Regions from separate parts of the Staphylococcus kloosii genome, predicted to be linked through region 1. Evidence: riboswitches for the same ligand, from Rfam matches in the RefSeq annotation. Region 1 holds a riboswitch; each other region holds the start of a gene.
The links. A riboswitch is a leader RNA that binds a small molecule or an ion and turns the genes downstream of it on or off. The one in region 1 is predicted to bind S-adenosylmethionine.

Region 1 (3,248 bases):
CCAGTTGGTCCACTTATTGTCCCTAAAACTATGCTTGTAAATGGAATGAGTAGCAAAATTAAGATAATGAATGGAATCGCTCTAAATAAGTTAACGACAAATGACACAATCGTATAAAACACGTGCGCAGTTTTGGATTTACTTCTCGCCGATAGGAATAACAGTACTCCTAAAATAATACCGAAAATAAACGCAAAAATAGTCGAAATCACTGTCATGTATAACGTTTCATATGTTGCTTGCCAAACTTCAGGCCATTGTACATTTGGCATTGTTAGCATCTCTTGTAAAATTTCTCCAAATGACTTACCCATGACGTAACACCTCCACTGATACTTGTTGCGACTCTAGGTTTTCTTTGAAAGTGTCGAATTGATTAGTGCCTACATTTGGTAAATGTAATACTAAAAATCCAATTGAACCATTTTTACTATTTTTAATATTGGCTTCTAAAATATTCACATCAATATTATGTGTCTTAGTTATATATGAAACGATTGGTTCTGTAGTATTATTGCCTACAAAGTTTAATCTTACTATGTAATCTCCAGGCTGTAATGCACCTAAGTCATCGATAGATTCGTCAAAGTCATCATTCAAATCGTCTTTAACAAAACGTTTTGTCACTTGATGTTTAGGGTGTTCAAAAACATCATTAACTGTACCTTGTTCAATCACTCGTCCACTCTCCATTACCGCAACTTCATCGCAAATGCGACGAATTACATGCATTTCATGAGTGATTATTACAATAGTTATATTGCTTTGTTCTTTAACTTTCAACAGTAAATCAAGAATTTCGTCTGTCGTTTGAGGGTCTAATGCACTTGTCGCCTCATCGCAAAGTAATACAGTTGGCTCATTTGCAAGCGCACGTGCAATACCTACACGCTGCTTCTGCCCACCTGATAGCTGCGAAGGATATGCGTTTTCTCTTCCTTGCAAGCCTACAAGCTCGATTAATTCTTGCGCTCTCTTTTTTGCTTGTTGTCGTGATACGCCAGCAATTTCTAAAGGGAACGTAATATTGTTTAATACGGTTCTAGACCATAATAAATTAAAATGTTGAAATATCATGCTTACTTTTTGACGTTTTTGACGTAATGCTGATTTAGACAACTGTCCTATATTGTCTCCATCAATAATGACATCACCAGATGTTGGCTGTTCCAAATTGTTTAAAAGTCTAACTAAAGTACTTTTTCCCGCTCCTGAAAAACCAATCACGCCAAAAATTGAGCCAGTTTCTATGTTTAAATCAACATGATCGACAGCAAGAACTTCTTGCTTTTTCGTCTTATAACGTTTGACGATTTGATTTAACTCAATCATTGTGATTGCCTCCTTGTAATGCTCGATAAACTAAAAAATGCTTCCCCTATCTTATCCAGAATAGAGAAAGCAATACATACCCTCTCTCATCTTTTAAAGTTAGTTTAACTTTATGTGAATTGGCACCATTTCTATTAATTAGACGGTTGCCGGGCTTCATAGGGCACATCCCTCCACCTCTCTCGATAAGAGTTACATAATTTAATTATTTTTAATCCTACCATTACACTAATGTTTCGTCAATTATTTTTTTAAATTTTCTAACAAATAAGGAACAGACTGAAAAGCGTATAATCGTTTTAGTTCTGAACCTTTTGACATCACCATTAGAACAGGGACTGATTGAATTTCATGTTGTTGACTAAAATCAGGATGTAAATTCAAATCAATCTTAGTGATTGGTAATTTTAAAATGTCGTTCGCGATATCTAACATTCTTTCTGAAACTTTACACGTACCACATGTAGGTGTATATCCAAAAATTAAATGTTTTTCTTCATTGAAATGTTCTTCTACATTAACTCGTTGTTCTTTTGTTACGTTCATGTTATCAAACTTACCCTTTCAGCTATATTTTCTAATTGTGCTTTGTCTAACTGTTCTTCGTCTTTAACTATAAAGCCATTTTTTTCTAATAACCTAGATAAATAAGGTTTAGGACATCGTGCTACTTCACAATATTGTTTATCTACTTTTATATGTTTACTTTCACTTAAATATCTTTTGAACCAACTACGAATTTTTTCACCTTCATCATCTGAATCAACCAAGATGAATACTTGTTTATCATAAAGTGTGTCAATCATTTTATCAATTTTATCAATACTCATGGTACCGTGAGTGCATATTATCTGTACAGGTTCATCAAGCACTTTGTTTACTTGCAGTTTATCTGATTTACCTTCAACGACAATTACTTTATTTAATAGAGTCATGACATCCACCTTCTCAAAGTCGATTATCTATACTTTACTATACTATTCCACGATGTATTTGTTCATTAAACATGAATTATTATCAAACGACCAAAAATATGCTTACGTTGTAATAAATTTTGTCATAATAATAAAAACTCCTAGATATAAATATCAAGGAGTTCAACTTTTTTATTATTCGCCTATCATTTCTGAATATTGTTCAGCTGATAATAAACCGTCTAATTGACTTTCATCAGTAACTTCTATTTTAACCATCCAAGCTTTCTCGTATGGTGATTCATTTACGAATTCAGGGCTATCTTCTAATTCTTCATTTGCTTCTAAGACTTTACCTGAAAGAGGTGCATATAATTCTGATACAGTTTTAACTGATTCTACGCTACCAAAAGTATCTCCTTCATTAATTTCATCGTCAACCTCTGGTAATTCAACAAAAACGATATCTCCTAATTCATTTTGTGCGTATTCAGTAATACCAATTGTTGCTGTATTGCCTTCAATTTTAACCCATTCATGATCTTTAGAATATTTTAATTCGCTCGGTACTGCCACAAGTATCCCCTCCTATATGATTTTACACTTTTATGATGCCATATGACGATGCTTAAAGGCAACTGTTTATAATAAAAATAAAATAATAAACGACATGTAGTGATAAACATGTGTCTAATATATAAACACCCTACTATTACTTCTGTTGATTACAACCAAGTTTCTTTATAAACTTCTTCATTAAAACCTACTGTTGCTTTATCTCCAGATATAGCTAATGGGCGTTTAACAAGCATGCCATTTTGAGCTAACAAATCTAACTTATCATTGTCTGACATTGAGCTCAACTTATCTTTTAGACCTAACTCACGATATTTTGCGCCGTGTGTATTAAATAGTTTATTCACTTCAATGCCTGTACGTTCAATAATTTCTTTAAATTCACTTTTCGTTGGTGTGTGTTGAACGATATCGATTGGTTCGTAA
Region 2 (3,248 bases), 630 kb from region 1:
CTAAAATATAGTAGGTTTTAGTCTACCGTTTGTCTTACATCAGACAAACGGTAGACTTACCTTATTGCTCGCTTAAATATTCTGTATTAGACTATCAATAATATGCTTACAGGCAGGGGAGGGGTAGTATATGGCTTCGCATTTAACATTTAGGCAAGGTGTTAAAGAATGCGTACCTACATTATTAGGTTATGCAGGTGTGGGACTTTCTTTTGGCATCGTTGCGGTAGCATCTAAGTTTAGTCTTATAGAAATAATTTTATTATGCTTACTCGTTTATGCCGGTGCAGCACAATTTATTATTTGTAGTTTAGTGATTGCTGGAACACCTATAACTGCAATTGTATTAACGACTTTTATAGTTAATTCAAGGATGTTTTTATTAAGTATGACCTTAGCTCCCCAATATAAAAATTACGGTTGGCTTAATCGTTTAGGGTTAGCAACGTTAGTTACTGACGAAACATTTGGAGTTGCTATAACACCTCACTTAAAAGGTGAACAGATAAATGATCGTTGGTTACATGGACTTAATTTAACGGCATATTTATTTTGGACTGTATCGTGTATTGTTGGCGCTATTTTCGGTAAATATATCCACAACCCAGATGCACTCGGTTTAGATTTTGCTATTACTGGTATGTTTATCTTTTTAGCAATTTCACAATTTGAAACGGTACAACGTTCTCAAATTATGACTTATATCGTATTGATTGTTTGTGTCATTGTAATGATGTTTTTATTTAGTTTATTTATGCCTACATACGTAGCAATTATTTTATCTTCGGTACTTGCGGCTACATTAGGGGTGGTGATGACCAAATGAGTATGACGATACATATGCTAAGCATCATCGTGTTATGTGGTGTGGTCACGTGGTTAACTAGGGTAGTACCATTTATGTTGATTACACGTGTTCATTTATCAGAAAAAGTCGTAAAATGGTTATCGTTTATCCCAATTACATTGTTTACTGCACTGATTATCGATGGCGTTATCGAACAACACAGTGGTAAATTTGGTTATACTATTAATATTCCATTTTTAGTAACAATCATTCCAACTGTATTAGTGGCATTTATATCTAAAAGTCTCACAATAACTATAGTTGCCGGTATTTTTATAATGGCGCTTATACGTTTACTATTTTAATGTTAAGCATTGAAGTAGTAAGCGTTATTCGTTAGAATGAAATTAATAGAAAATTTCGACATCTATAGTATGGGTGTTTCGAAAAATAAATCTAATAAATTAAATCAAATCTTATTTTGAGAAGCTAAGGGACTTGGCCCATAGATGCTTCAGCAACCGGCTATAGAGTACGGTGCTAAAACCAACGAAGATATTCGAATGATAAGTAACCAGTAACCTTCTTACTTATATCGAGTAAGAAGGTTTTTAAGTTAGTAGGAGGTCGAACATGACAAATTATACTGTGGACACGTTAGAATTAGGACCGTTTGAAACAGAATCAGGGGAAACAATATCAAATTTAAAATTACGTTATGAACATGTAGGCTTCAAAGGTCAACCGCTCGTGTTAGTATGTCATGCTCTGACAGGTAACCATGTGACGTATGGAACGGACGAGGATCATGGCTGGTGGCGCGAAATTATTGATGGAGGTTATATGCCAATTAATGATTACCAATTTCTAACTTTTAATGTTATCGGTAGTCCATTTGGTTCAAGTTCTGCATTAATAGATGATGATTTTCCTTCAAAACTAACTTTAAGAGACGTTGTACGAGCATTAGAAGTTGGGATTAAAGCATTGGGTTTTTCCCACATTGATATCTTAATCGGTGGCTCACTTGGTGGCATGCAAGCTATGGAATTGCTATATAATAGACAATTTGATGTGAAGAAGGCAGTCATACTTGCCGCTACAGATAAGACTTCCTCTTATAGTCGTGCATTTAATGAAATTGCACGTCAATCAATTCAGTTAGCTGGTAAAGAAGGCATGAGTATTGCACGACAATTAGGCTTTTTAACGTATCGTTCATCTAAAAGTTATGATAAACGATTTTCACCAGACCAAGTCGTAGCATATCAACGACATCAAGGTAATAAATTTAAAGAAAACTTTAATCTTAACTGTTATTTAACACTCCTGGACGTCTTAGATAGTCATGATATCGACAGAGATCGTACGGACGTTACCGAAGTATTTAAATCTTTAGATACTAAAGTTTTAACGATGGGCTTTACGGATGATTTATTGTATCCCGATGATCTAGTACGTGCAGTAGGGGAGCGGTTTAAATATCACCGTCACTTCTTCGTACCTGACAATGTAGGCCATGATGGATTTTTACTTAACTTTAACGATTGGGCACCTAATTTGTATCATTTCTTAAAAGTTTCTAAATTTAAGCGTAAATAAAATACAGCAAAGCTCTGAGTTTACTGTTATAAGTAGACTTAGAGCTTTTTTTGTTTGACCGATGATTCGCGAATAAAGCTAGTCACGTTATGAATGAAATTTGACCTGCTCATTCGAAATTATCAATAATTGTATAAAATTTCTAAAGAGGTTAGAATAGTAATACAGTCAAAAAGTATGGGAGTGGCAAAATTTGTTTTCAAAAATTGAACCTAAAGCTACTATTTTGAGTATTATCTCACTCATCATCGTTGCTTTAGTCTTACATATATTACCGCCACTTGGTTTTGTATTATGCTTGTTTGCGACAATACCAGGCATTGTACTATGGCACAAATCTAAAGAATCTTTTGGATTGGCCGCTGTAATTACAGTAATTTTAACCACTTTGTTAGGTAATATATTCGTATTAAGTACGATGGTCTTAATATTAATTGTTAGTTTTTTAGTAGGCCAATTATTAAAAGAACGTACATCAAAAGAACGTATTCTATACGTAACTACAACATTTATCAGTATCATCTCATTGGTCGCTTTTATGATTTTACAAGCGCTTAATAAAATACCAACAGTAGATACGCTAATAAAACCACTAAGAACTCAAATGCTACAAGCAATTGAAGAGAGTGGTGTGCAGAATGGCTACGAAAATACGATAGGGGAAGGTCTCCGTCAATTTGCAGTTCAACTACCTAGCTACGTTATTATAACGATATTTCTACTTATCTTAATTAACCTAATTATTACATTTCCAATATTACGCAAATTTAAAGTAGCAACACCAGTATTTAAACCGTTATTTGCATGGCAAATGAATAAAGTTTTACTTATTTTATACGTTATTACACTGCTCTGTGTT
Region 3 (3,248 bases), 900 kb from region 1:
AATTGTTGACCACTAATACCACTAAATACGTGTCCTTTTAATAATTGTGAATCTATAAGATATAAACCTGTACGTGTTAATACTAAATGACTAATACGTTGTGCATCATTAAATTCATTTCTTGGTAAAAAGATATTAGCCATAATGTGCATATCTTCAGGACGAATTCGTTTTTCGTTTACAAGTCGTTCACGTATACCGATAAGTCTCATATCAGTCACATATTCACTATGATTTTTAGAGAATAATTTTAATGCATCAATTTCTCTGTCTTTAGAATTAACTGTTGCCTCATATTCTTCTTGTTGTTTCGTCACAGTTTTTTTGTTTTTAATTCTTTCTTTTTCTAATTCCTCTGCGTGTTCGTCACTCAATTTTTGTTGTTTTGATTGGTATTGTTCTTCTATTTTTTGTTGTGCTTTTTTCTTACTTTTTAAAGCAATTAAAAATAGAATGAAACAAATAATTGCTATTACGATAGCTACAATCAAACCAATTTGAATTGGTCCAAATGAATTCATAACAATTTCGCTCCTTTATATATCATTATCTCCATTATAATAAAAATTGTTTAATCATTCGATAAAAATACTAATAAAGTTATAACAACTTGATTATGCATTTACTGCATCTTTTAAGAGGTTAACTTTATCTAATTTTTCCCATGGTAATAATACATCAGTACGACCAAAATGACCATAAGCTGCTGTTTGTTTATAAATTGGTTGTTTTAAGTCCAACATTTTAATAATGCCTGCTGGTCGTAAGTCAAAATGCGTTCTTACCGCTTCAACTAATTCACTTTCACTTACTTTCCCAGTACCAAACGTATCAATTGAAATAGACACTGGCTCAGCAACACCAATTGCATATGCAAGTTGTACTTCACATTTATCTGCTAAATCAGCCGCAACAATATTTTTAGCAACGTATCTTGCTGCATATGCTGCTGATCTATCTACTTTTGTAGGATCCTTACCACTAAAGCATCCCCCACCATGACGTGCATAACCACCGTATGTATCTACGATAATTTTTCTACCTGTTAGACCAGCATCGCCTTGAGGTCCACCTATAACAAATCGTCCAGTTGGATTAATATAAAATTTCGTTTTTTCATCTAACAATTCTTTAGGAACTGTTGGATAAATAACGTGTTCTTTAATATCATCTTGAATTTGAGAAAGTTCTATGTCATCAGCGTGTTGTGTTGATACTACAATGGTATCGATACGGTGAGGTTGATCATTTTCATCATACTCAACCGTAACTTGTACTTTGCCATCAGGACGTAGATATTTAATGATGTCATCTTTACGTACATCAGATAAGCGTTTAGCGAGTTGATGAGATAAGAAAATTGGTAATGGCATATAAGTGTCTGTTTCTTTCGTTGCATAACCAAACATTAAACCTTGATCGCCAGCACCTGTAGCTTCAATTTCTTCTTCAGAAATATCATTTCTATATTCTAAAGCTGTATCTACTCCTTGTGCAATGTCTGCAGATTGTTCATCAATAGCAGTTAACACTGCCATAGTTTGGCTGTCATATCCATATTTCGCACGTGTATAACCAATGTTTTTAATCGTTTCACGAACTACTTTTGGAATATCTACGTAAGTCGTAGTCGAAATTTCACCTGAAATAAGTGCCATACCTGTTGTAACTGTTGTCTCACAAGCCACCCTAGCATTTGGGTCGTCTTTTAATATTTCGTCTAAAATTGCATCAGATACTTGGTCCGCAATTTTATCTGGGTGTCCTTCTGTAACTGATTCTGAAGTGAATAATCTTCTATTGTATGTCATAATTTGCTCCTTTAGTTATTAAATTACGAAAATTCTCTTTTGTGAGCTTAATAAAAAAGAGCCTTCATCACTATAAAATAGAGAGAAGGCTCAATACGTCCATTCGCTCTTATCGTTCAGACGATATTTGTCTGCAAACGGTTTGGCACCTTCCTTCTTTAATGTATAAAGAAGAGGTTGCTGGGCTTCATTGGGTCCATGTCCCTCCGCCTCTCAGGATAAGAGAATCCGTTAGTAACTATACTACCTAAACTGCATAGTAATGTCAATTTTACAAAATCCCAAATTTTATAATAATTTTTATGGCATAATATAGTGATTATGTTATACTCGTTTATTGTAAAGGCTTACATAAAAATAGCGTTGGAGGGATTAAGTATGGCGATAGATACATATACTTACACAAGTAAACTGGAAAACATTTATAAAAAAACAACTTCTTTATTTCAATTATCAACAACCGAATTGTACTATAAGATGTTGGAAAACAACGAAGGTGAATTGACTGAACTTGGTGCAATTAATGCTCGAACTGGGAAGTATACAGGTCGTTCACCGAAAGATAAATTTATAGTAACTGAACCTTCTTATAAAGATGATATTGATTGGGGTAATATCAATCAACCTATTGACGAAACTACATTTTTAAATCTATATAACAAAGTTTTAGATTATTTAAACGAACGTGATGAATTGTACATTTTCAATGGTTACGCAGGTAGTGACGAAGATTCACAATTAAAACTATCTGTTATCAACGAATTATCTTGGCATAACTTATTTGCACAAAATATGTTTATTAAACCTGATTCCAAAGAAGAAGCTGAAGAAATCAAAGCTGATTTCACAATTGTTTCTGCACCAAGATTTAAAGCAGATCCAGCTGTTGATGGTACAAATTCTGAAACATTTATTATTACTTCATTCAAACATAAAGTTATCCTTATCGGTGGTACTGAATACGCTGGTGAAATGAAAAAAGGTATTTTTTCAGTAATGAATTACCTATTACCTAAAGATAATATTATGAGTATGCATTGTTCAGCCAATGTAGGCGAAAAAGGTGACGTAGCATTATTCTTTGGTTTATCTGGTACAGGTAAAACAACTTTATCTGCCGATCCTACTCGTAAATTAATTGGGGATGACGAACACGGTTGGAATGATAATGGTATCTTTAATATTGAAGGTGGATGTTACGCTAAAGCTATTAATCTTTCTAAGAAAAAAGAACCTCAAATATACGACGCGATTAAATATGGTACTATTTTAGAAAATGTAGTAGTTGATAACGATGGTGATATTGATTTCGATGATAACTACTATACTGAAAATACTCGTGCTGCCTATCCAATAGACCATATTGATAATATTGTTAAACCATCTAAAGCAGCACATCCAAATACGATTATATTCTTAACTGCTGATGCTTTCGGT

Region 2: it holds a riboswitch for S-adenosylmethionine, as region 1 does, so the genes downstream of both, metX (homoserine O-acetyltransferase MetX) here and C7J89_RS11390 (methionine ABC transporter ATP-binding protein) in region 1, are expected to answer to the same signal.
Region 3: it holds a riboswitch for S-adenosylmethionine, as region 1 does, so the genes downstream of both, metK (methionine adenosyltransferase) here and C7J89_RS11390 (methionine ABC transporter ATP-binding protein) in region 1, are expected to answer to the same signal.

Annotation. Positions count from the first base shown of each region.
Region 1 is NZ_CP027846.1:2,291,336-2,294,583, forward strand. Features, by position in the region: gene C7J89_RS11385 (methionine ABC transporter permease) at 1-314, opposite strand, end outside; gene C7J89_RS11390 (methionine ABC transporter ATP-binding protein) at 307-1,332, opposite strand; SAM riboswitch class I at 1,416-1,524, opposite strand; gene C7J89_RS11395 (thioredoxin family protein) at 1,576-1,878, opposite strand; gene C7J89_RS11400 (toprim domain-containing protein) at 1,875-2,267, opposite strand; gene gcvH (glycine cleavage system protein GcvH) at 2,442-2,822, opposite strand; gene C7J89_RS11410 (arsenate reductase family protein) at 2,972-3,248, opposite strand, start outside.
Region 2 is NZ_CP027846.1:294,128-297,375, forward strand. Features, by position in the region: gene C7J89_RS01520 (AzlC family ABC transporter permease) at 131-826, shown strand; gene C7J89_RS01525 (AzlD domain-containing protein) at 823-1,152, shown strand; SAM riboswitch class I at 1,261-1,360, shown strand; gene metX (homoserine O-acetyltransferase MetX) at 1,421-2,389, shown strand; gene C7J89_RS01535 (DUF2232 domain-containing protein) at 2,583-3,248, shown strand, end outside.
Region 3 is NZ_CP027846.1:1,393,783-1,397,030, reverse strand. Features, by position in the region: gene C7J89_RS07010 (nuclease-related domain-containing protein) at 1-521, opposite strand, end outside; gene metK (methionine adenosyltransferase) at 615-1,811, opposite strand; SAM riboswitch class I at 1,918-2,036, opposite strand; gene pckA (phosphoenolpyruvate carboxykinase (ATP)) at 2,190-3,248, shown strand, end outside.